DNA from 4 places in the Arthrobacter sp. lap29 genome. Region 2 is predicted to be linked to each of the others. Evidence: riboswitches for the same ligand, from Rfam matches in the RefSeq annotation. Region 2 holds a riboswitch; each other region holds the start of a gene.
The links. Region 2 has a riboswitch for S-adenosylmethionine ahead of RY113_RS06205 (DUF1737 domain-containing protein). Riboswitches for the same ligand answer to the same signal wherever they lie in the genome.
Positions count from the first base shown of each region.

Region 1: another riboswitch for S-adenosylmethionine. It lies ahead of RY113_RS12220 (bifunctional o-acetylhomoserine/o-acetylserine sulfhydrylase); the one in region 2 lies ahead of RY113_RS06205 (DUF1737 domain-containing protein).
Region 3: another riboswitch for S-adenosylmethionine. It lies ahead of RY113_RS06885 (OsmC family protein); the one in region 2 lies ahead of RY113_RS06205 (DUF1737 domain-containing protein).
Region 4: another riboswitch for S-adenosylmethionine. It lies ahead of RY113_RS01515 (aminotransferase class V-fold PLP-dependent enzyme); the one in region 2 lies ahead of RY113_RS06205 (DUF1737 domain-containing protein).

Region 1 covers NZ_JAUCEK010000006.1:184,437-190,116, reverse strand. Annotated here, with positions in the region: gene RY113_RS12225 (Tex family protein) at 1-2,207, shown strand, start outside; SAM riboswitch class IV at 2,428-2,545, shown strand; gene RY113_RS12220 (bifunctional o-acetylhomoserine/o-acetylserine sulfhydrylase) at 2,621-3,937, shown strand; gene RY113_RS12215 (homoserine O-acetyltransferase) at 4,030-5,136, shown strand; gene RY113_RS12210 (hypothetical protein) at 5,215-5,661, opposite strand.
Region 2 covers NZ_JAUCEK010000003.1:141,881-147,560, forward strand. Annotated here, with positions in the region: gene RY113_RS06190 (UDP-N-acetylglucosamine 1-carboxyvinyltransferase) at 1-985, shown strand, start outside; gene RY113_RS06195 (O-succinylhomoserine sulfhydrylase) at 1,027-2,238, opposite strand; gene RY113_RS06200 (rhodanese-like domain-containing protein) at 2,249-2,641, opposite strand; gene RY113_RS06205 (DUF1737 domain-containing protein) at 2,638-2,880, opposite strand; SAM riboswitch class IV at 2,986-3,104, opposite strand; gene RY113_RS06210 (Pr6Pr family membrane protein) at 3,249-3,890, shown strand; gene RY113_RS06215 (aminodeoxychorismate lyase) at 3,896-4,825, opposite strand; gene RY113_RS06220 (DUF308 domain-containing protein) at 4,891-5,496, opposite strand.
Region 3 covers NZ_JAUCEK010000003.1:292,232-297,911, reverse strand. Annotated here, with positions in the region: gene RY113_RS06905 (ABC transporter ATP-binding protein) at 1-114, opposite strand, end outside; gene RY113_RS06900 (hypothetical protein) at 475-1,431, shown strand; partial or broken gene RY113_RS06895 (1-aminocyclopropane-1-carboxylate deaminase) at 1,666-2,653, opposite strand; gene RY113_RS06890 (GntR family transcriptional regulator) at 2,666-3,334, shown strand; gene RY113_RS06885 (OsmC family protein) at 3,449-3,991, opposite strand; SAM riboswitch class IV at 4,029-4,147, opposite strand; gene RY113_RS06880 (ABC-F family ATP-binding cassette domain-containing protein) at 4,404-5,680, shown strand, end outside.
Region 4 covers NZ_JAUCEK010000001.1:339,315-344,994, forward strand. Annotated here, with positions in the region: gene RY113_RS01510 (class I SAM-dependent methyltransferase) at 1-512, opposite strand, end outside; gene RY113_RS01515 (aminotransferase class V-fold PLP-dependent enzyme) at 644-2,056, opposite strand; SAM riboswitch class IV at 2,101-2,214, opposite strand; gene hisN (histidinol-phosphatase) at 2,376-3,191, opposite strand; gene rsgA (ribosome small subunit-dependent GTPase A) at 3,330-4,448, opposite strand; gene aroA (3-phosphoshikimate 1-carboxyvinyltransferase) at 4,452-5,680, opposite strand, start outside.

The DNA of each region.
Region 1 (5,680 bases), on a different contig from region 2:
TGGAGGATCTGTACCTGCCGTACAAATCCACCCGCAAGACCAAGGCGGATACGGCTAGGGAAGCGGGTCTGGAGCCTTTGCTCGACGCGCTGCTGGCGGACCCCTCAAAGTTCCCGGCCGTAGAGGCTGACGCCTTCGTGGATGCCGGACGCGGTGTGGACACAGCCGATGACGCGCTTGCCGGCGCCCGAGCCATCCTGATTGAACGTGCTGGTCAGGACGCGGTTTTGGTGGGCGAGCTGCGTGAACGGCTCTGGAAAACTGGCCGGCTGCGGTCCTCCGTCAAGGCGGGCAAGAGCTCCGACGGGGAGAAGTTCAAGGACTATTTTGACTTCGCACAGCCGCCGCACACCCTGCCCAGCCACCGGGTATTGGCCCTGTTGCGCGGTGAAAAAGAGGGTGTGCTCTCACTGGATTTGGCAGAGGGTGATACCCGCGATGCAGACGCTCAAGTGCAGGCCCGCGCCAAGTATGAAAACGCCGTGGCCCACTCACTTGGCATTGCCGAATCCGGCCGCGCTGCCGACTCCTGGCTCGTGACCAGTGCCAAGCTGGCGTGGCGCACACGCATCCTGACCCGCCTCTCGGTGGACCTGCGCGTGCGCTTGTTCCAGAGTGCAGAAGAGGAATCAGTGCGGGTCTTTGCTGCAAACCTGCGCGATGTTCTGCTCGCCGCCCCGGCCGGAAACCGCTCCACCTTGGGCCTTGATCCGGGCCTGCGCACAGGTACCAAGGTGGCGCTCGTGGACGGGACCGGCAAAGTAGCGGCAACGGATACCATTTACCCGCACGCACCGGTAAATCGCTGGAACGAATCCCTGGCAACCCTGGTATCACTGGCGCAAAGGTATGACGTTGAGTTGATTGCTATTGGCAACGGCACGGCGAGCCGTGAAACTGACAGGTTGGCCACTGAACTTGTGGCTGAGCTCAAGCGGATCAATCCCGAGCGAAAGGTCACCAAGCTGGTGGTCTCCGAAGCTGGCGCGTCCGTCTATTCGGCGTCCGCCTTGGCTAGTGCCGAACTGCCTGGCATGGATGTGTCTTTGCGCGGCGCTGTCTCGATTGCTCGCCGGCTACAGGACCCGCTGGCTGAACTGGTCAAGATCGAACCCAAATCCATTGGGGTGGGGCAGTATCAGCATGATCTGACGCCGGCCAAGCTGGACCGCTCCCTCGACGCCGTCGTAGAAGACTGTGTCAACGCCGTGGGGGTGGACCTGAATACTGCTTCACCTGCGTTGTTGGCGAGGGTGGCCGGGGTGGGTCCCTTGTTGAGCGAGAATATTGTGGCTCACAGGAACCAGCACGGGCCCTTCAGCAAGCGGCGCGAACTGCTCAAGGTGGCGCGGTTGGGGCCCAAGGCTTTTGAGCAGTGTGCCGGGTTCCTGCGGATCTCCGGGGGAGCGGAGCCGCTGGATGCCTCCAGTGTGCACCCTGAAGCGTACGGTGTGGCACGTAAAATCCTCGCTGCAGTGGGTGCAGGGGCCCACGATATTGCCGGAGGCGTTGGGGCCGTGGGTGGCGTGAACCCGGCCGACTTCGTGGACGGTGACTTTGGTCTGCCCACGGTTGCTGACATCATCTCCGAGTTGCAAAAGCCTGGCCGTGATCCCCGGCCCCGTTTTGAGACTGCCACCTTTGCTGAGGGCATTGAGAAGATCACCGATCTGCGCCCCGGCATGATTCTAGAAGGCACCGTGTCGAACGTGGCCGCCTTCGGAGCCTTCGTCGATATTGGTGTCCACCAGGACGGGCTGGTCCACGTCTCAGCCATGAGCAACAGCTTCGTTTCGGACCCGCACACCGTGGTTAAATCCGGTCAAGTGGTGCGGGTGAAGGTTCTAGAAGTTGAGCCCGAGCGCAAACGCATCTCCTTGACGCTGCGCCTTGATGATCAAGCCGGGGAGAGGAACGCCAAGCCCGACGCCGGCTCCCGCACGCCCGGAGGTCCCTCACCTGCGCGCAGTGCGCCCCAAAGTGGCAACCCGGCGGCCAAGAGTGGCAGCCCGGCTCCGAAGAGTGGAGCTAGCGGCCAGCGCCGGCAGGGGAATCCGGGATCGCAGGGCCGCCAAGGCGGGCAGCCCCGGGATAGAGGGACGGGCACCTCCACCAATACGGCTAATACCACCAACACAGCCAGTACAGCCAACACAGCCAGTACAGCCATGGCAGAAGCCCTGCGCCGGGCAGGCCTAGGAAAGTAGCCACTCGCTTACCGGCCCGCCCGGACAAGCCAGTGGAAAATGATCCCGATTTGCGCCCAAAACTCTGCCGGGCGCCATGTAGGGAGAAAAATCTCTCCAATATCAGTGACTAATTCGCCCTAAAGCTCTCTCTTGCGCAAATTCCACGCAGATATTCGCACAAAGTCATAAACTCGTCATATTCTTGCGAAATCTTGGGCATTCTTTCACACTGGAGGCAGGTCATGAGTGTCAGCGAATAGCCCCGGCTTGCTGACCGGCAACCCTCCTTCCGCGGCGGGGTGCCCCGGGTGAAGACCTGGCACCGAACCATCCGGTTTGAGGTGCAAGCGCGGGCCATATCCGTTCAGGCCCTTCCCGCATGGCGCGGTGGAGGGCCTTTGCCGTAGGCCTCTAGTGTGAAGGAAACAACCATGAGCAACGGTTGGTCATTTGAAACCCGTCAGATCCACGTAGGTCAGGAGCCCGACGCCACCACCGGCGCCCGTGCCCTCCCCATTTATCAGACCACGTCTTTCGTCTTCCCGTCCGCAGAGAGCGCTGCCGCCCGCTTCGCGTTGACCGAGTTGGAGCCCATCTACACGCGCCTGGGCAATCCCACCACGTCCGTTGTTGAAGACCGCATCGCGAGCCTTGAAGGCGGCGTTGGTGCGCTGATGCTGGCCTCGGGGCAGGCCGCCACCACGTTCGCCATCTTGAACATTGCCGAGTCCGGGGACCATATTGTCTCCAGCCCCAGCGTGTACGGTGGCACGTTCAACCTGCTGGCCCACACGCTGAAGAAGCTCGGCATTGAGGTCACCTTCGTTGCCGATCCCGATAACCTGGATCAGTGGCGTGCCGCCGTGCAGCCCAATACCAAGGCCTTCTTCGGCGAGACGGTCTCCAACCCGCGCCAGGACGTCCTTGACCTGGAAAACATCAGCGCGATTGCCCACGAGGCCGGTGTGCCGCTGATTGTGGACAATACTCTGGCCACCCCGTACCTGATCCGCCCGCTGGAATGGGGTGCGGACATTGTCATCCACTCCGCCACCAAATACCTCGGCGGGCACGGTACGGCCATTGGCGGGGTAATAGTTGACGGCGGCAAGTTTGATTTCGCTGCAAACCCGGAGAAGTTCCCCGGCTTCAACACCCCGGATGAAAGCTACAACGGTCTGGTCTATGCCCGTGACTTGGGTGTGGGCTGCGCACTAGGTGCCAATCTCGCTTACATTCTCAAGGCTCGTGTGCAGTTGCTGCGTGACCTGGGAGCAGCAATTTCCCCGTTCAACGCCTTCCTGATCGCTCAGGGCATCGAGACGCTGAGCCTGCGCGTGGAACGGCACGTCAGCAACGCCGTCACGGTGGCACAGTGGCTGGAAGGAAATGAAAACGTGGAGGCTGTGGCCTACGCGGGCATTCCCTCCAGCCCTTGGTTTGAGCGCGGTCGCAAGTACGGCCCCAACGGCACTGGTGCCATCATCGGTTTTGACATCTTGGGAGGGCTCGAGGCTGGCAAGCGTTTTGTTGACGGCCTGGAGCTGCACTCGCTGGTGGCTAACTTAGGTGATGTGCGTTCCCTCGTCATCCACCCCGCTTCCACCACCCACGCCCAGCTCACGCCGGAGCAGCAACTGGCCGCAGGTGTACGGCCGGGTCTGGTGCGCTTGTCGGTGGGTTTGGAAAACGTTGCAGACATCATCGCTGACCTTGAAGCCGGGTTCCGCGCCGCAAAATCGGCGTGATCCGCGTGGGACGGGCTGTGGGTAAGGGCTTGTTGTCCTCGGGGTTCGCTGCTGCCGCGGCGCAACCTGTTGGTGAGGACTTCTGTGCAGCTGTGGGACAAGGCGGAGGTGTGTTGCGCTCGATCGAGATCGGCGCCCTTCCCCTAGAGGCCGGGGGCGTGCTGCCCTCGGTGACCATGGCTTTTGAATGCTGGGGGACATTGAACGCCGCCGGTGACAATGCCGTGCTGATCCAACATGCATTGACCGGAAGCACGCACGTCAGCAGGGGCGAGTCCGAGGAAGATGGTTGGTGGGAAGGCCTCGTTGGCCCCTGCGCCGTTATTGACACCAATAAGTACTTTGTGGTGTGCGCCAACATGCTGGGCGGCTGTTACGGAACCACCGGCCCCTCCAGTATTGCGGAGGACGGCAAACCCTACGGTTCCCGGTTCCCCTTCATCACCATCCGTGATTCTGTCGAGGCCGAGGCCCGGTTGTCGTCGCGCCTGGGCGTCACCTCGTGGCATGCGGTCATTGGCGGTTCCATGGGCGGTGCCCGTGCACTGGAGTGGGCGCTCATGTACCCCGAAAAGGTGCGCCGTTGCGCCGTCGTCGCTTCCTGTGCCTCCAGCACTGCCGAGCAAATTGCCTTCGCCCAGGCCCAGGTGCTGGCCATCCGGCAGGATCCGCATTTTGTTGGCGGCGACTATTACGACGGCGCTGCCCCCACCACAGGTCTGGGACTGGCCCGGCGGATCGCGCACATCACCTACAGGTCTGAGCCTGAAATGGGTCAACGGTTTGGCCGTAAATCCCAGGACGACGGCGGCACCATCAGCCACGTGCGGCTCGCCCCGGAGGTGGGGGGACAGTTCCAGATCGAGAGCTATCTGGACCACCAGGCGCACAAGTTGGTGGGCCGTTTTGACGCGAATAGTTACATTGTCATTACCGAAGCGCTCATGAGTCACGATGCGAGCCGTGGCCGGGGGAGCCTGGAACAGGCCTTGAAAGTGGCCTCAGGGGTGGAATTCATGGTGGCTGCGGTCAACAGCGACAGGTTGTATTTCCCCACCCAATCGGAGGAGCTCGCGGCAGCGCTGCCTGGAAATGTTGTGGTTGCCAGCATTGATTCACCCATTGGCCATGACGGTTTCTTGACCGAAGTGGACGCGGTGGGTGACCTGCTAGCGGCATCCCTGTTCAGGGCCCAGTAGCTCAAAGCCGAAGCGGCACAAAAAAAAGTTGTTGGTCCCCCGTTCAGGGAGACCAGCAACTTTTTTGTTCTTGAAGTGCTAGAAGTTCTTGAAGATGGCCTCGCGGTGCACCGCGTATTGTTCGGCGGTGACCTGGCCATTGCGGCGGGCTGCATCCAAGGCATCGAGTTGGCGTTTCAGCTCTGCCTCGGCCTTCATGCGCTCGTTGGCGAAACCTGTGGTTTGGTGCCCGTGCGCAGTGTCATAGTTGCGCATCGGAACACCATTGAGCAAGGTGCCCACGTAAGGGGCGTTCATTTGCGGGTGGGCAACGCCCGTTCTGCCGGCGGAATTCGGGGTGTGCTGATTATTAGGGTACTGATTGTTGTTTTGTTTGTTGTTCCGCTTGCGGGCGGCAGCCTTGATGAAGGTACTTAAGAGAGCAATGCCCACTATTATCAGCACAAAGAACGGTTGGATATTGAAGGAGGACGATGAAGAAGCGGCGCTACTGACCGCTGCAACGGACGCGAATAGGACCGGCACGTGACACCTCTTCCGAGTA
Region 2 (5,680 bases):
GTACCGTATCCCTTACGCCGGCGGCTGCGACCTTGGCACCCGCACGGTGGAGCCGCACATGCAGGCGCTGCGTGAATTCGGCCTCATCGTCAACGCACATGACGGTTTCTACCAGGTACAGGCACCTGTCAGCGATGCCGAAGACCGCACTTTTGTCCTGACCGAGCGTGGGGACACTGTCACGGAAAATGCCATCATGGCTGCGGCACTGCGTAGCGGAACCACTGTCATCCGCAATGCCAGCCCCAATTACATGGTCCAGGACCTCTGCTTCTACTTGCAGGGTCTGGGCATCTCGGTGGACGGTGTTGGTTCCACCACGCTGACCATCAAGGGCAAGTCAGTGATTGACGTTGACATTGAGTACGCCCCATCAGAGGACCCCATCGAGGCCATGAGCCTAATCACCGCCGGCATCGTGACCAAGTCCAAGGTCACGGTCCGCCGCGTGCCGATCGAGTTCATGGAAATTGAGCTGAAGGTCCTCGAGCAGATGGGTTTTTGTTACCTTAAATCGGCTGAATATATGGCCCGCAACGGCAAGACACGGCTCGTGGATATCACCACTTTGCCGTCCGAGCTAAAGGCTGCCCCGGATAAGATCCATCCCATGCCATTCCCGGGCCTGAACATTGACAACCTGCCGTTCTTCGCCGTGATTGCCTCCTGCGCCGAGGGCACCACGCTCATCCACGATTGGGTTTACGAGAACCGGGCCATCTACCTGACGGAACTGAACCGCCTCGGCGCCGGCGTCCGCCTGTTGGATCCGCACCGCATTGACATCAAGGGCCCCGTTGCGTGGCGTGCCGCCGAGATTGGCTGCCCGCCGGCACTGCGTCCGGCCGCCTGCATCCTGCTGGCCATGCTCGCCGCCAAGGGCACTTCTGAATTGCGCAACATATATGTGATTGAGCGCGGCTACGAAGATCTGGCCGAGCGGTTGAACACCATTGGCGCCGAGATCGAGTACTTCCAAGACTGAGTACAAACGCCAGCGGCCTTGCCACTGCTGTTTTGGCCAGCCTAAATGGCCGCCAGGGCCACCGCGAGATCCAGCTTCAAATCATCCACATCCTCCAATCCCACCGACAGGCGCAAGAACCCGTCGCTGAGACCGATCGCGGCGCGCCCCTCGGGGCCCATGGCACGGTGCGTGGTGGTGGCCGGATGCGTGATCAGCGACTTCGCATCCCCTAAGTTATTGGAGATGTCGATGATGGACAGCGCGTTCAGCAGCGCAAACGCGGCATCCTTGCGAGTGCCCGACGCTGGCTGAGCCAGCTCAAATGTCAGCACCGTGCCTCCGGCCTTCATTTGTTTTTTGGCCAAATCATACTGCGGGTGGGACGGCAGATGCGGGTACAGCACGCGTGCCACCTGCGGTTGGGCTTCAAGGAATTCTCCGAGTGCCAGGGCATTGCTGCACGAGTGTGTAACCCGCAGATTCATGGTTTCCAGGCCCTTGGTGAGCACCCATGCGTTGAACGCGGAGAGCGCCGGGCCCGTGTGGCGCATCAGGTTCTTGACGGGCCCTTCGATGAACTCCTTGCTGCCGAGGATTGCGCCACCCAACACCCGGCCCTGGCCATCAATGTGCTTGGTGCCCGAGTAGACGATGATGTCCGCGCCGAAATCGCCGCAACGCTGCAACAAGGGAGTTGCGAAGACGTTGTCGGCTACCACCTGCGCGCCAGCGGCATGAGCTAGATCGCACACAGCCGCCACGTCAATGATTTCCTGCATGGGGTTCGACGGTGACTCGAAGAACACGGCCGTGGTGGGCACCGACAAGGCCTCGCGCCACTGATCCAGGTCCGGCCCGTCAACAAATACGGTCTCCACACCCCACCGCGGCAGCAGCTCATTCAGAATCACAAAGCAGGAGCCGAACAGGGACCGTGCTGCCACCACGCGGTCCCCGGCTGCTAATAAGGCACCCAAGGCGGTGAATACGGCTGACATGCCCGACGCCGTCGCAAAGCACGCCTCTTTTCCTTCCAGCAGCCGCAGCCGTTCCTGGAAGGTTGCCACGCTCGGGTTGCCGTAGCGCGAATACACGAAGCGGTCCACCTCACCCGTGAACGCCTGCTCGGCAGCTTCCGCCGATTCGTAGACAAATCCGGAGTTCAAAAAGAGGGCTTCGGAGGTTTCTTGAAAATTGCTGCGGTCAAGCCCGCCGCGTACCGCCTGGGTGTCCTGCCCCCAAGTGGCTGTGTGCTCATTAAAGTTGCTCAATGATATTTCCTTAGCGCCAGGGGAGGTTGCGGTTCTTCCAGCCGTTGAGAATCCGATCTCCGTAGGGATCAGTTTCTCCTTCAAAGCCTTCAAGTACGTTGTAGGCGGTGTACCCGGCGGCGGTGGCTGCTTCGGCGGCGGCAATAGAGCGGGCACCGGAGCGGCACAGCACTATCAGCTGCTTTTCCGGGGGTACTGCCGCCGCCAGCTCTGCCAGAAAATCAGGGTTGCGGGCGCCCGTGGCGAGATTCCACTGGATAAAAACCGGTTCTGATTTCAGCGTTGAGGTGTCGGGGACGCCAATGTGTGCCCATTCGCCCTCTGTCCGTACATCCACGAGTGTTGCCCCCGCGGCTACAGCTTCCCAGGCTGTGCCCGGGCTCACATCTCCCGCGTGGCTCATGCGATGCCCTCGCCATCAAACTCAAGTTCGGCGTCGAGATCATCCACGGCAGTGGCGACGGCGGCATCGCTGCTGGCCACGGCCTGCGCGCAAATGACACTGGTGCCGTTGTAGGTGAGGGCGGGGCCGCCGTGCAGCACATAGCCGTCGGCAAGGGCGGTGGAAATGCGCTCGCAAAAAGAGCGGTCGTCAGGGCCGGTGATAAGCCGGTAGGCCAGGGGGGATTCGTCCGCGGTCATGGTTCTCTCCTCATTGCAAATGGCTGCGCGTTGCAAACGGGAGCTGGTGGCAGTTGACGAAGAGTTGGTTGAAAATGTCCACTCTTGAGCCCGCACCACAAGGAAAGTTCACGCTTGCAAACGCCAGCCTAGGTAGCTGGTTTGCCGAGTAGTCACCTGAGGCACCCCGCCGGAAAGAGGGTTGCCGGCCAGCAAGTCAGGGCTTAACGCTGGCACTCATTACTCACCTTGAAAGTAGCACACCACGTGCCGGGTCCGGTGAAGAACCTGCCAGTGTGCACAAACATGACGGCGACACCCAGATATCCGTTCACAGGGTGGCGGGACGGACCTGATATCTCTGCCGCGTCCATGACATGATGAAACCCATGACAACTCGGCGATTGTTGGCGGCACTACGGTTTCTCTTCGGCGCGTTCACTCTTGTGGCAGTGGGCATCCAATTTGGCGTTCACCTGAGCCACGGTTTCAACGTGTTGAACTTCTTCAGCTACTTCACGAACCTGTCCAATATTCTTGCCGCCGCCGTCCTGCTCACGGAGTCAGTACTGACCTGGCGCGGGAAGGAGCTGGGCCCGGCTTGGCAGGTTCTGCGGTGCGTATCGGTGGTGTGCATGGCCCTGGTGGGGATCGTGTTCACCGCCCTGTTGCGCGAGGTGGATCTCGGCGCGCTCCTGCCTTGGATCAATACCTGGCTGCACTACATCATGCCCATTGCGGTTGTCGCGGACTGGTTGATCCAACCGCCGCGCCGGCCCATCCCGCTGACCCGGTTGGGTGTTGCAGTGCTGTTTCCGCTGGCATATTTGGCCTATTCCCTGATTCGGGGCGCCGCCACGGACTGGTACGCCTATCCCTTCTTGAACCCCGGCAACGGGGGCTACGGCGCCGTGCTGCTCAGTTGTGTGGGGATCGCGGTAGCCTTCCTGATCGCCAGCGCGGTGCTGATTCTTCTGGGCAACAAGCTCAGCCCGCTTGTTAGGCCTGTGCCCAGCGGTCAGTCGAACTGATGTGTTTACAACGTGGTAGCCAGGAGCGCCGATAGTTCCGCTGTAAGCTCGGCTCGGATGGCGGCCGTGCCGATTTCCTTCCCGTCAATGGTGGTCACGGGCGCCAGTAGCCGCAGGCTGGAAATGAGCCACACGGCGTCGGCATCCAGCAGATCGGCAGGTGTTAGTGGACCGTAACCCAGCTCCCACCCGGCTTCCTGCGCAGCGGCGAACAGTGCGCCCTGCGTGGTGCCGGGCAGTATCCCGGTGTCCAAATGCGGGGTGATGAGCCGCTTGAGCGGTACGCCGGAATCGTCACTAACGTGTGCTAGAAGAACTGACGATGTGGGCCCTTCCAACACGAGCCCGTCACCGCTGGTGAAGATCACGTCATCCGCGCCCTGGTGGTGTGCGTGCCGAAGTGCGGCCATGTTCACGGCGTAGGAGAGTGTTTTGGCGCCCATCAAAAGCCAGGGGGCACGGGCTGCAATATCGCTGTCATAGCCACGCTCCAACAAGAGCACGGCCAAGCCCTTCTCCCGCTGGGCAGCCAACGAGGCGGACACCGGGCTGACCGTGACCCACGCTGTGGGGGAGTTGGCGCCCTCGGGGCCTCGGGTAGCGATAAGGCGAACCACGCACTGGCGAGATTCGTTGCTTGCACCGTGGTCTGCGGAATCCTCTGGTACCCCGGCAGCATAAGCTGTGAGCGCCGTCGTAATTGCCGCCTGCCACACCCCGGCGTCAGGGATGAGTAGGTCCATGGTGCTGGCCGAGACGGCAAGGCGATCTAAATGAGCCCGGATTTTGCGTGGCTCCCCATCAATAGCGAGCATGGATTCAAAGATCCCGTCACCGCGGGTGAGCCCCTGATCCGTAACCAGAATGTTGGGAACGGTGGCGTCTGCAACGCGGCCGGCCGGGTGGGCGGGGTCCAAGAAAACCAGAGTTGTCATGACTGAGATCTTATCCCCACCCGCTCCCTGCCCTCGTGCCTCGGTCTGGGTCCCTCGCAGTCGTACTAGCGTGTGAGGGACTTGCCGAAGGTGAAGGCACGGACCAGGCCCACCACACCCAAGATGATCAGCATGATGGCTGTTATCAGCAACAGCCATTGTGCGGTCCAGACGGGAACAGCGAGCACCGTGATGCCGGCTACCACGCTGATGGCGCCGAACACGATGGCCCAGGTGCGGGTGGGGCCCTTGCCGGCTTCGGCCATGGCGATGATGCCTTCAATAATCCAGCCGATGCCGATCATGATGACGGTGAATACCAGCAGGAGCTCGCCCGTCGCGGCCGAGTTACGCAGGGCGATGATGCCGGCAACCATCACGAACAGGCCCAAGAGAACATCCAGGATCCGCATCCCGGCGGAAAGGCTGTGGCTAAAGATGCCAACAGCTACCTTGATACCACCAGTGATGAGGAAGTTGATGCCTAAGATTACGGCCACCACAGCCAGAGTCTTGGTGGGCCACAACAGCAGGATAATACCGAGAACCAAGGCCGCAACGCCGCTAATGGCAAAGGCTAGGCGCAAACCCTTTACTGCCTTCTCCGTGATTTTTTGCGGATCTAAGGCAAAAACGTCCATGCTGACGGTTGGATTGTTTGAGCTGCTCATGGCGCTACATCCTCACTTCGGGAAGTTCAAATTATGCTCAGCATAGCCGCAGCACCTCACCCGAGCACAGCAAGTCACAGCTGGCGCACGTCACACGGCCAGCGTTGCGAGTGGGCCTGTGCGAAAGAGCCGTTAGGCTATTGTCACTCGCGGCTGAAAAGCCGGTTTAGCTAGGAGGCATGCG
Region 3 (5,680 bases), 150 kb from region 2:
GTACAGAATGCCGAGCAGGAGGGTTCCTCGTTGGGCGCCAGCCAGCCACAAAAGATAGCGTGAGGGTGAACGGAGATCGGGTTTTCCGGCGGATTTGTAAGGGAATGAACGCACTGCGGCCTTCTATCGAATTCAGGGGTTGGTGGGCTACGAAGACGCGATCCAGCACGCCGCGGCAGCTTGCTGCGGGCGGTGCGATCTGCGTGTCTGTGTTCTCTACCTCACAGTTATTGACCCTAGTGCACACAGGAGTCATGGACCAAGTGAAATCTTGCAGCTTGTGGAGCCTCCGGTATTTTGTGCCGGGCCGCACTGCCCTCCGATAGCATCACGGGACAGGGTCAATGATCGGAGATGACAATTCACGCACCTCAGGAACGCCATATTCGCGCCGTTTCCGAGTTTCACCGGGAGAAACGCAGCCAGCGACGGCAAATTCTTACGTTGCTGTTCTTAGGCTTGCTCCTGTGTTTAATGATCCTGCAAATCCATCACCCCCTAGACAAGGGGCGCATTGCCTCGTTTGGCGATCTCAACATGGTGTGGGGACGTCTCCTCGAGCGGTTGCTGGCACCTTTCACCAGTCCGGGGACCTTTGAATTTAGCATTGATGCCCTTGGGTGGATCCTTGGCGCCACGGCAACCACGCTGGTTGCTTTGGTCTTTAGCGGCCGTAGCCCCTTGGGTATGGCCAATGAATCCCAGGTTATGGCACTGGAGGAGCTACTGGAGCTCCTGACGCTATTAGTTGGCATTGCCGCCGCCGCAACCATGTGGATGGCGTTGCACAACGTCTTCTTCCTGCCCTCCGACCCTGATTCCGGGCCTAAGTTCTTCCTGGGCATGCTCTCGTTGATGCTGGTTATTTTCTCCGTGGTCCGCCAGCGTGACACGGCAGTACAACGAGATATTGATGAGTTCCACCTGACTACTTCCATGCGGCTGCACATTCAGCGGTGGGAACGGATGTGGGGCATTTCCACACACAACCGGATCCGGGTGGATGGGCGCAAGATCACCAGGCTGGTGGCCTGGTGGGCCTTTGCCGGGCTACTCATCACCTTGGTTTCGTTGATCTTGCACAGTGAGCTCACGCCCGTGCGGGTCCTGCTCTCGGCACTGGCACTGACCCTGCTGGCAGTTGTGAGCGCTGCACTATCCGCTCTGGCAGTGTCCTTGTACCGCAGCAATCCGCGCCCAGGCGTGGGGCTGGCGTACGCCTCAGTACTGCTGGTGGTGGCGTTGGCAGTGGTCAGCCCGCTTGTTGTGGCCGCATGGCAGAACAACAAGGTGTTACTGGCCTTGCTCAGCTACTTCATTTGGCTGGGACCAGCCCTGTTCCTCATTTTCCGCAAGCCCCAGTCCGCCCACATGTCCCTCTCGAATTCAAGCTCTCCGCCCGGCCCAAAAAACGCGTACCCCACGGCCTGATCGCCATTTTCGCCGGCGCCCGTGAGGCAGCGTACTGGGTGGAGCTGACCTTGGAGGCCAGGCGGCAGCTGCACTACCAGACTAAGCTAGCCCGCTTTGAGCTGGCACAGGCCACCGCCCTCGCCGCGGAGGCAGAGCCTGCCAGAGGCGCTCCGATTACAGGGCCGGAAGCCCTTGGCGCTGAACGGGAAGCCCCGAGCGCTGGGGAATCCTGCCCCAGTCCGCTAATGTTCTTTAGCGAAACAGTCCGCTGTAGGCATTCAACGCCAGCCGTCCGCCCGAATGCGCGTAGAGGACGTTGCTGCTGGAAGGAATGTCCTTGCTGCGGACAAGGTCAATCAACCCAGCCATGGATTTTCCTTCATACACAGGGTCGATGATCATGCTTTCAAGGGATCCGGTGAGTTTTATGGCCTCGAGCGTGGAGTCCACAGGGATGCCGGAGTGGTTGCCGGCCCAGCCTTGCAAGACAGTGGTCTCGTCGTCACAGATCTTCCTGTCCAAGTCCATCAGCTCAGCTGTGTGACGGGCGATCCGGGCCACCTGAGCGCGAGTCTTTTCAATGGTGGCTGAGGCGTCAATGCCGATGACGCGCCGCGGCCTGTCTTGTCCCGCAAATCCAGCGATCATGCCTGCGTGGGTGGAGGCGGTAACGGTGCAGAGCACAATCGTGTCGAAGAAGACACCTAGTTCCTTCTCCTGCTGCTCCACTTCATAGGCCCAGTTAGCAAAGCCCAGCCCGCCCAAGTGATGTTCGGAGGCGCCTGCCGGGATGGGATAGGGCTTGCCCTGGCATCTTCGACGTCCTTGATGGCTTGTTCCCAGCTGCTACGGATGCCAATGTCGAACCCAGCTGCATCGAGGTGGACGTCGGCACCCATGATGCGCGAAAGCTCAATATTGCCTACCCGGTTGGATAGCGGGTCCGGTCAGTCCACCCAGTTTTCCTGCGCGAGACGGGCTTTCACACCCGGCTTGCAGCCACTGCCGCCACCTGACGGGTGTGATTCGACTGATATCCGCTGATGGAGACGAGCGTGTCAGCTCCTTGGGCAATGGTGTCCGGAACAATGTAGTCGAGTTTGCGGGTCTTATTGCCACCAAAAGCCAGACCACTGTTGACATCCTCACGTTTGGCCCAAATCCTCGCGCCGCCGGGATGTTTGCTCAGACGCGCCAACTCGTGGACGGGGCTGCGGCCAAACTCCACCTGGGACGATATATCCTATGTTGCATGCCGACTCCTCCGCCCCAGGGAATTCACAAGCGCTCCCTGCTTCGTAATGACGTGTACGATTCCATCCGCGACGCCATCGTCAATGGCACCTTCGCTCCGGGCGAGCGCCTGCGGGATCCGGAGCTAGAGGCATGGTTGGGCGTGAGTCGAACCCCTATCCGGGAGGCTCTGCTCCGGCTTGAGCGGGCCGGGCTGATTATTGCCCAGCCGGGCCGGGCCACCATCGTCGCCCCGCTTGATGCCGCCTCCACCGTGAATGCGCAGCAGGTAGTCGCGGCCATGCACGAGCTGGCGGCGCGGCTGGCAGTTCCCCTGCTGAGCGAGCAGGACCTTGCCGCCATGACCGCTGCCAACGTGCGCTTTGCCGCCGCCATCAAGAAGAACGACGCCGATGCCGCCTTGGCTGCCGATGACCAGTTCCATGCCGTTCTCGTTGGTGCGTGCGGAAATGACATGGTGCCAACCATGCTGGACCAGGCCATGCCACTGTTGCGGAGAGTGGAGCGTCAACGGTTCAGTTCCCACGATGCGCAGCATTCGGTCAGTGCGCATGCGGACATCATCAAACTTGCCACTGCGGGCGACGCCGACGGCGCAGCACTGGCCACACGTGCGAACTGGCTGGCTCTCGGCATCCAAGCAGTCGCCGAAGAAACTACAGCTTGAGTGTTGTGGGCTACTTGCCTGCGCCGCACCACCGTGTCGAATCGTTAGGCTTCATCCTCGAACACATGCGGTGCGGCGTTCTCGGCGTTGACGCTGCTCAGGATTTAGTGATGTCTAAGCCTTCGTGACGACTGCGCTGACAGGCGTGGTGTTGCTTAACAGGTCTTGGACAGGGCAGCGTGCTTCAACAATGCGGCCGAGCTCTTCGTAGCGTTCCTGCGATTCAGGTCCCGTGATGCTTACGGCTAGGCGGATGTCGCTGAAGCCGGGACGGATTGACTCATCGATCCCGAACAAGCCACGGACGTCCAGATCACCTTCGGCCTTGATGGTGATGTCATCGAGCTGGATACCCAGTTGCTCCGCGTAGAGGCGGTACACCACAACTTGGCAGGCGATGACGGCACCGAGTGCGAATTCCACGGGACTGGCTGCGGCATCGTCCCCAGCAAGTGCGGCAGGTTCGTCGACGAGGAATTGGTGTTTGCCGGCGCTGATGCGCGTGGCCACCGAGCCAACCCCCACGCCGGCGGCTGTGTACGTGAGCTTCGCATTGTCCGGATTGGCTCCGATGCGCTTGGCCCAGGCTGCGCCGGCTTCGCCAAGGCGCGCCGATCGCTGTGCTGCGTCGTCAATAGTTACAGTGGTCTCAGTCATGATGTCTCCATTCAGGGGAACGCAAGTGCCAGGCACCGCGCCATACTTACGCCCGCGGCAGCTGCCGGCGGCGTCGAATCCTCACCTGGGGCACCCCACTATGGTTGCGAGGGTTGCCGTCCAGTCGGCCAGGGCCTCTGACTGGAACTCTTGATTCTGTCCACTAGATTGCCCTGACAGAGGGCCTCAAGCAACCTTGCCGTCACACACGGCAACATTTCGGCGGCTTCCCCGAATCGGTCCGTGAGAAAAAGTCGCTTAACTCAGTTCTAAACGACCTTTTCTCACGGACCGATGGGAGATGCACAATGGAGGCGCGGTTGAAGGCGGGGACGGGTGGGAGCGGGTGCGCCGGGACCCCGGCAGCACAAAAACGTCCGGGCGGCGCAAGGAAGCGACTTAAGATGGATGCATGAGCGCAACACTTGTCGCGAAGGACCTTTCCGGAGGCCACGCACACCGCACCCTTTTCAGTAACCTCTCCTTCACTGTGGCCCCGGGCGACGTCATAGGCGTGGTGGGTGCCAATGGTGCCGGCAAGTCAACACTTTTGGCTCTCCTCGCGGGCGCCACCACCCCGCAGGGCGGCACCGTCAGCACTGCCCCACAAGACGCCTTCGTCGGCTGGCTGCCGCAGGAACATGAGCGGATCGAGGGCGAAAGCATCGCCGCCTACATTGGCCGGCGCACCGGTTGCACCCAGGCCACGGAGGAGATGGAATCATCCGCAGAAGCACTAGGCTCCGGCAACTGCGCCGACGATGACCGCTACGCCGCAGCCCTGGACCACTGGCTCGCCTGCGGTGCCGCAGACGTGGATGAACGCATCCCGGCCACCCTGGCCGAGCTCGGCTTGGACCTCACTCCCAGCACCCCCATGACAGGGCTCTCCGGCGGGCAGGCCGCCCGCGTGGCGTTGGCCGCGCTCCTGCTGAGCCGCTTCGACATAGTACTTCTGGATGAACCCACCAATGATCTGGACCTGGCGGGACTGGCCCGGCTGGAAGAGTTCGTCAGGGGTCTGCGCGGCGGCGTGGTCCTCGTCTCGCATGACCGCGAGTTCCTGGCCCGCACCATCACCTCCGTAGTGGAGCTGGACCAGGCGCAGAACAAGGTGGCCGTGTATGACGGCGGTTACGACTCCTTCTTGGAAGAACGTGCCATTGCAAAGCGCCACGCCCGCGAAGCCTATGACGAGTTCGCGGACAAGAAGGCGGACCTCGTGGGGCGCGCCCGAGTCCAGCGCGAGTGGAGCTCGCAGGGTGTACGCAACGCCATGAAAAAAGCCCCCGACAATGACAAGATTCGGCGCAAGGCCGCCAGTGAATCCAGTGAGAAGCAGGCGCAGAAGGTGCGCCAGATGGAGTCCCGGATCGCCCGCCTGGACGAGGTTGAGGAGCCACGCAAGGAGTGGGCCCTCCAATTCAGCATTGGCGCAGCACCCCGCTCAAGCACCGTGGTCTCTACGCTTAACGCTGCGGTGGTGCGCCAGGGCAGCTTCACCCTGGGGCCGGTGACTGCACAGGTGAACGCTGGAGAACGCATAGGCATCACCGGCCCCAACGGCGCCGGCAAGTCCACCCTGTTGCGGCTGTTGCTGGGCCGCATTTCCCCGAATGACGGTGTTGCCTCCCTGGGCGCGAATGTTGCCATCGGGGAGATTGACCAGGCGCGCAGCCAATTCCCAGA
Region 4 (5,680 bases), on a different contig from region 2:
GCCTTGTGCACATCCCCTGCGTGCATGATCCGGGCTAAGCGGTGAACCCAGGGGAGTCCGACGTCCAGCTGGTTCCAAATCAGGCCCAAGGTTCCCCCCGGACGCAGTACGCGGGCAATCTCAGTACTTGCCGCGAGAGGATCCACCCAGTGCCAGGCCTGTGCCACCACGGCCAAGTCCATGGATTCATCTGGTAGGAGCAACTTTTCGGCGGTACCCACAACGGTGGTGGCCTGGGGCAGCTCCGCGCCAAGGTGCGCCAGCATGTCAGCCGAGGGGTCCACCGCCGTCATCGAGAAGTTGTGACGGGCCAACAGCTGCGTGTATTTGCCCGTGCCTGCACCAATGTCCACCACATTTTGGACGCTCCCGGCAGTTTCCAGCAGCCACGTCAAGGAATCCTCAGGGTAACCCGGGCGCACCAAATGATAATGCCCGCCGCCTTCCAAAAACGCGGCGGCCATGTGTTTGCGCCGCGCCGCATCAAAGACCGGTCCACCGGTGCCTGCCATGGTGCTCCTGAAAGTTGTGCCGGTCAATGCCGTTCAACTTTACCCCCAGGTGCTCCCCGCCCCGCACTTCCGGACGCTACTGCGTCTGCAAAATATGCCCGAATCTAACCGAGCGCTGGTATGGGGGTGGGTTAGTCGATGCTGCAGGGGGCTGCCCCTGCTGTCCCTGGCGTGTTCGGGGCCCAGCTGGGGTACTCCCGGTTGTCATTGGCGGGGACCCAGCGGCCGGAATCCACCACGTAGTCCCAGCCCAAGCCCTCCTGCAACAACGTTTGGATTCCAGCCACCAAGCGCTGAGCGTCCTCCAGCTGTGAGCCCACACCAAAACTTGCGCGCAGGGAACCCGCGGGCAGGCCCAAGCGGTTAAGCAGCGGGTGTGCGCAAAACTTTCCGTCACGCACGCCCACGCCATGCTCGGCAGAGAGGTATGCGGCCACCAGCCCGGCGTCGTACCCGGTGACCGAGAAGTTGACCACCCCAATGCTGCCGCAGTCCGGGTACGTGTCCGCGTCGCTAAAGAGCGAGTGGACAGTGACGCCCTCTAGCTCGTTGAGGCCGGCCACCAAGTGGGCGCGCAATTGCTGCTCGTGCTGGTGCCAGTCATCGGCATTCAGCGCAGCCAGCACAGACGTGGCCTTGGCCAAGGTGGCGGCACCCAAAACGTTGGGAGTGCCGCCCTCGTGGCGGGCCGGTCCGGTGGTCCAGCTGATGGATTCAAGCCGGACGTCCTTCACGGCTCCGCCACCGGCAAGGTGGGGGTGACCGGCGTCGAGCCAGTCAGGGCGGCCCACTAAAACCCCGGCGCCGAAAGGTGCGTAAAGCTTGTGGCCCGAGAACGCCAAGTAGTCAATGCCGGTGGCAGTCAGATCGATCCGGCGGTGCGGCACCAGTTGGGCGGCATCGAGAACAATCCGGGCGCCATAGCGGTGCGCCAGGGCGGTCAATTCGGCCATGGGCAGCACCTCCCCTGTCACGTTGGAGGCTCCGGTAACGGCCACGAGCAGCACGTTTCCTGCCCGCAGCGCCGTCTCAACACGGTCTAAGGTAGCGGCGATAGAGTCAGCGCCAACAACTGAACGGTGCGGCAGGGCCTGCCAAGGCAGCAGATTCGCATGGTGTTCAATGTCCAGGTAGAGCACCTCGCCGTGAACGTTGGAACGGCCCTCGGTGAAGCCCCTCTGTTGCAAAATCGATTCCACACAACCCGCCAACAAGTTCAGCGAATCTGTGGTGTTACGGGTGAAAATGACCGTGTCATCAGGCCGGGCGCCCACAAAACCGGCAACAATCTTGCGAGCATTTTCATAGACGGAGGTGCTGACCTGCGAGGCGAATCCAGCGCCACGGTGCACGCTCGCGTAGAACGGCAGCACCTCATTTAGGTGCGCTGCCACGTCCTTGATGGCCGGGGCAGACGCTGCATAGTCCAGGTTGGCGTAACGCACATGCCCGCCGTGAATCAGGGGGGCCGCCAGATCCTGGCCCACCACAGGCAGGAGCGGTGAATCGATGAGTTGTGTTGCATCCAAAACGGCAGAGCTCATGAGAAATTCCTTTGACACCAAAGGACCTTTTGGGGGTGCCAAGAAGTCCGCGCTTGCCAGAACCGAACAGGTTTGGCCAGGTCGTCACCCGGGGCACCCCACCGCGAAAGGAGGGTTGCCGGCCAGCAAACCGGGGTTTAGCGCTGGCACTCGTGACCTATGCCCAAAAGAGTAGCCCAAGATTTCTGCCGGTGCATCTATTACGTTTCATTTCGTACACCCTGGGTGAGTGCCGCGGATGGTGAAACAAAGAACGACGGCGGGAGGCCGCCGTCGTTCTTAACTCACTTGTACTTTATTATTTTGTGCGTCCAACGGGTCAGCCCAACAAGTCATCCCAATTGGGGTTCAGGCGTTGTAAAACTTCCGTGTGGAGGATGGAATTGGTGGCCAGGGCGTTGCCGCCGAAGGGGCCGTCGGCTCCCTCGAGCGAGGTGAAACGGCCGCCGGCTTCCTGCACAATGGGGACCAGTGCAGCCATGTCATAGAGGTTCAATTCCGGCTCACAGGCAATGTCAACACTGCCCTCAGCCACCATGCAATACGACCAGAAATCGCCATAGGCCCGGGTGCGCCAGACATCGTCGGTCAGGGAGATGAACTCATCACGGTTGCCACGTTCGGCCCAGCCCGTGAGCGAAGAGTATGAGAGTGAAGCATCTTTGAGCTCGGCCACATTAGAGACTCGGATGCGGGTGGCGGCGGCGAGTGACTTGCCCATGTATGCGCCCGTTCCTTGGGCCGCCCACCAACGCTTGCCCAGCGCAGGGGCACTAACAAGGCCGACTACGGGGACGCCGTCGTCAATTAGAGAGATCAGGGTGGCCCAGACCGGCACACCACGGACAAAGTTCTTGGTCCCGTCAATGGGATCGATAACCCAGCGCCGCGAACCGTGGCCACTGCTGCCGAACTCCTCACCCAGGACTGCGTCGCGGGGGCGGACCCGGGAGAGCTGGCTGCGGATGGACTCTTCTGCGGCCTTGTCGGCGTCGGTGACAGGGCTCAGATCCGGCTTGGTCTCGACGGCCAAATCCAAGGCCTTGAAACGGGACATGGTCAGGGAGTCAACACTGTCAGCAAGGACATGGGCCAGGCGGAGATCGTCGTTGTACGTCTGGGGTGCGAAGGTCATGGGTTCACGCTATCGCGGTTTAGGCCCAACACCCGTCAGGACGCCGCTGGGCCTGCGCACCATTTGTCCGCCAACGGTGCGCCACTCTTGAAGTGGAGCACCACTGACGGGTCAACCGTGCGCGGCACCAGGGCCGCGCTAGTCCGTGCTGCCAAGTTCCTTTTCTGCGGCACGGCCTTCGGTACGGTCGCTGGTGCCCAGCAGGCGCCGCAGCGAGGCAAGCCGTGCCGGCCCCGATGCGCCCGCGTGCCCGGCGGCAACGTAGGTATCCACACAGCAATTGACGGCGGCGCTGTCATGTTTGCAGCCGCGCTCACAATCCTCCGTGCCCGGTTGCAGATCCGGGAAGGCGGCAATAATGCGGTCGGGGTCCACATGGGCCAGACCAAAGGAGCGGATGCCGGGGGTGTCAATGATCCAAGAACCGGGCACTGCATCTTGCAATTTCAGCGCCAACGCCGAGGAAGAGGTGTGACGGCCGCGGCCTGTGACGGCATTGACGCCGCCTGTGGCCCGCTGCGAACCTGTCAAGGCGTTAACCATGGTGGACTTGCCAACGCCTGAGTGCCCCACCAGGACGCTGACCTTCCCATCGAGATATCCGTGCAATTGTTCCACGGCGCCACCGGACAGGAGCGCGGAGTGGCCGTCGTCGCTGCGTGCGTCGATGCCAAAGACGCCGTCCGCGGCAGTGCGGCTGATGATGACCGTCATGTCCAGGTGCTCGTAGTTGGCCAGCAACTCTGAAGGGTCCTTGATGTCTGTTTTGGTGATCAGCAGCAACGGCGCAATTCCGGAGTCATAAGCGGCCACCAGGGCCCGGTCGATGAAGCCAGTGCGCGGTTCCGGATTTGCCGCGGCCACCACAATGACCAGCTGGTCTGCGTTGGCCACCACCACCCGCTCCACAGGATCGGTGTCATCGGCACTGCGGCGCAGCAGCGTGCGGCGTTCCTCGATCCGGACAAGCCTGGACAAGGTGTCAGGCTTGCCGGTGGTATCTCCCACGAGAGAGACAAAGTCCCCGGCCACCACGGGATTGCGCCGCAGTTCCCTGGCACGGGCCGCGATCAGGACACGTTGGCTGGGCAGGTCCTCATCCACAATGGCCGTGTACCGGCCCCGATCCACCGTGATAATCCGGCCAATGACGGCATCTTCATGGGCGGGCCGGTCCTTGGTGCGCGGACGGCTGCCCTTCTTATTGGCTCGGACGCGGACATCGGATTCGTCCCAGTTGCTGTAATCCCGTGCCATACCCTAAACCCCGGCTTCAACCGCCGCGGTGCTACCGGTGCCAGCGGACGGTTCGGCGGTTTGGGCCACCATATCCGCCCACATGGCAGGGAAACCAGGCATAGTTTTGGCCGTAGTGCCAATGTTTTCAACCTCGACGCCGGGCACGGCCAAGCCGATGATGGCGCCAGCCGTGGCCATCCGGTGATCGTGGTAACTGTGGAAGACGCCGGCGCGCAGCGGTGCCGGGGTAATGATCAGGCCGTCCTCGGTTTCCACAGCATCCCCGCCCAAGGCGTTGATCTCGGCAACCAGGGCGGCCAGCCGGTCCGTCTCATGCCCACGCAGGTGTGAGATCCCGCGAAGGCGCGATGGCGTTGACGCCAACGCGCAGATGGCTGCCGTGGATGGGGCCAGCTCTGATGTGTCAGAAATGTCCACACCGCGAATTTGCGCCCCGCCCGTAACTGTCAAGACACCGTTTTCGAGTGTCACCGTGGCACCGAACTGGGGCAGGATTTCACGCCACTTATCACCCACCTGGGTGGTGTTGGCGGGCCAGTTGGGGATGCGGACGGTGCCGCGAGTAGCCAGCGCAGCCGCCAGGAAGGGGCCGGCGTTGGAGAGGTCCTGTTCAAGTTCCACGTCAAAACCGGCAATGCTGGCAGGCTTGACGAACCAGTGATTAGGGGTGGAATCATCCACAGAAACGCCCAAGGACCGCAGGATTTCCACAGTCATGGAAATGTGGTCCACGCTGGGGACGGACTCGCCAATGTGCTCAAGGTGCAGACCCTGGGAAAAACGGGAAGCAACCAGCAGAATTGCCGAAATGAACTGTGAGGAACCGCCCGCATCAACTTGCACATGGCCGCCGTGCACAGCGCCGGTGCCGTGAACAGTGAACGGCAAGAAACCATCCTCACCATCGTCAACCCGCACACCGAGCCCCTCCAGTGCCACCACAATCGGAGCCATGGGACGCACCAACGCCGCGGGATCGCCGCTGAACCTCACAGCACCGGAAACCAGTGCGGCCAGCGGAGGGACAAAACGCATGACAGTGCCCGCCAGGCCGCAGTCCACCAGAATCCCGGAATCGGGAGCAGAAAAACCGGCAGGAATGGGGGTGACCACCAGATCCGGGACATCACCGTTACCGGGAACTTCCAAGATGCCGGCACCCAAGGCACGCAGCGCGCCGATCATGAGGTCCGAATCGCGCGATTGCAGCGGTGCGCGCAGACGGGATT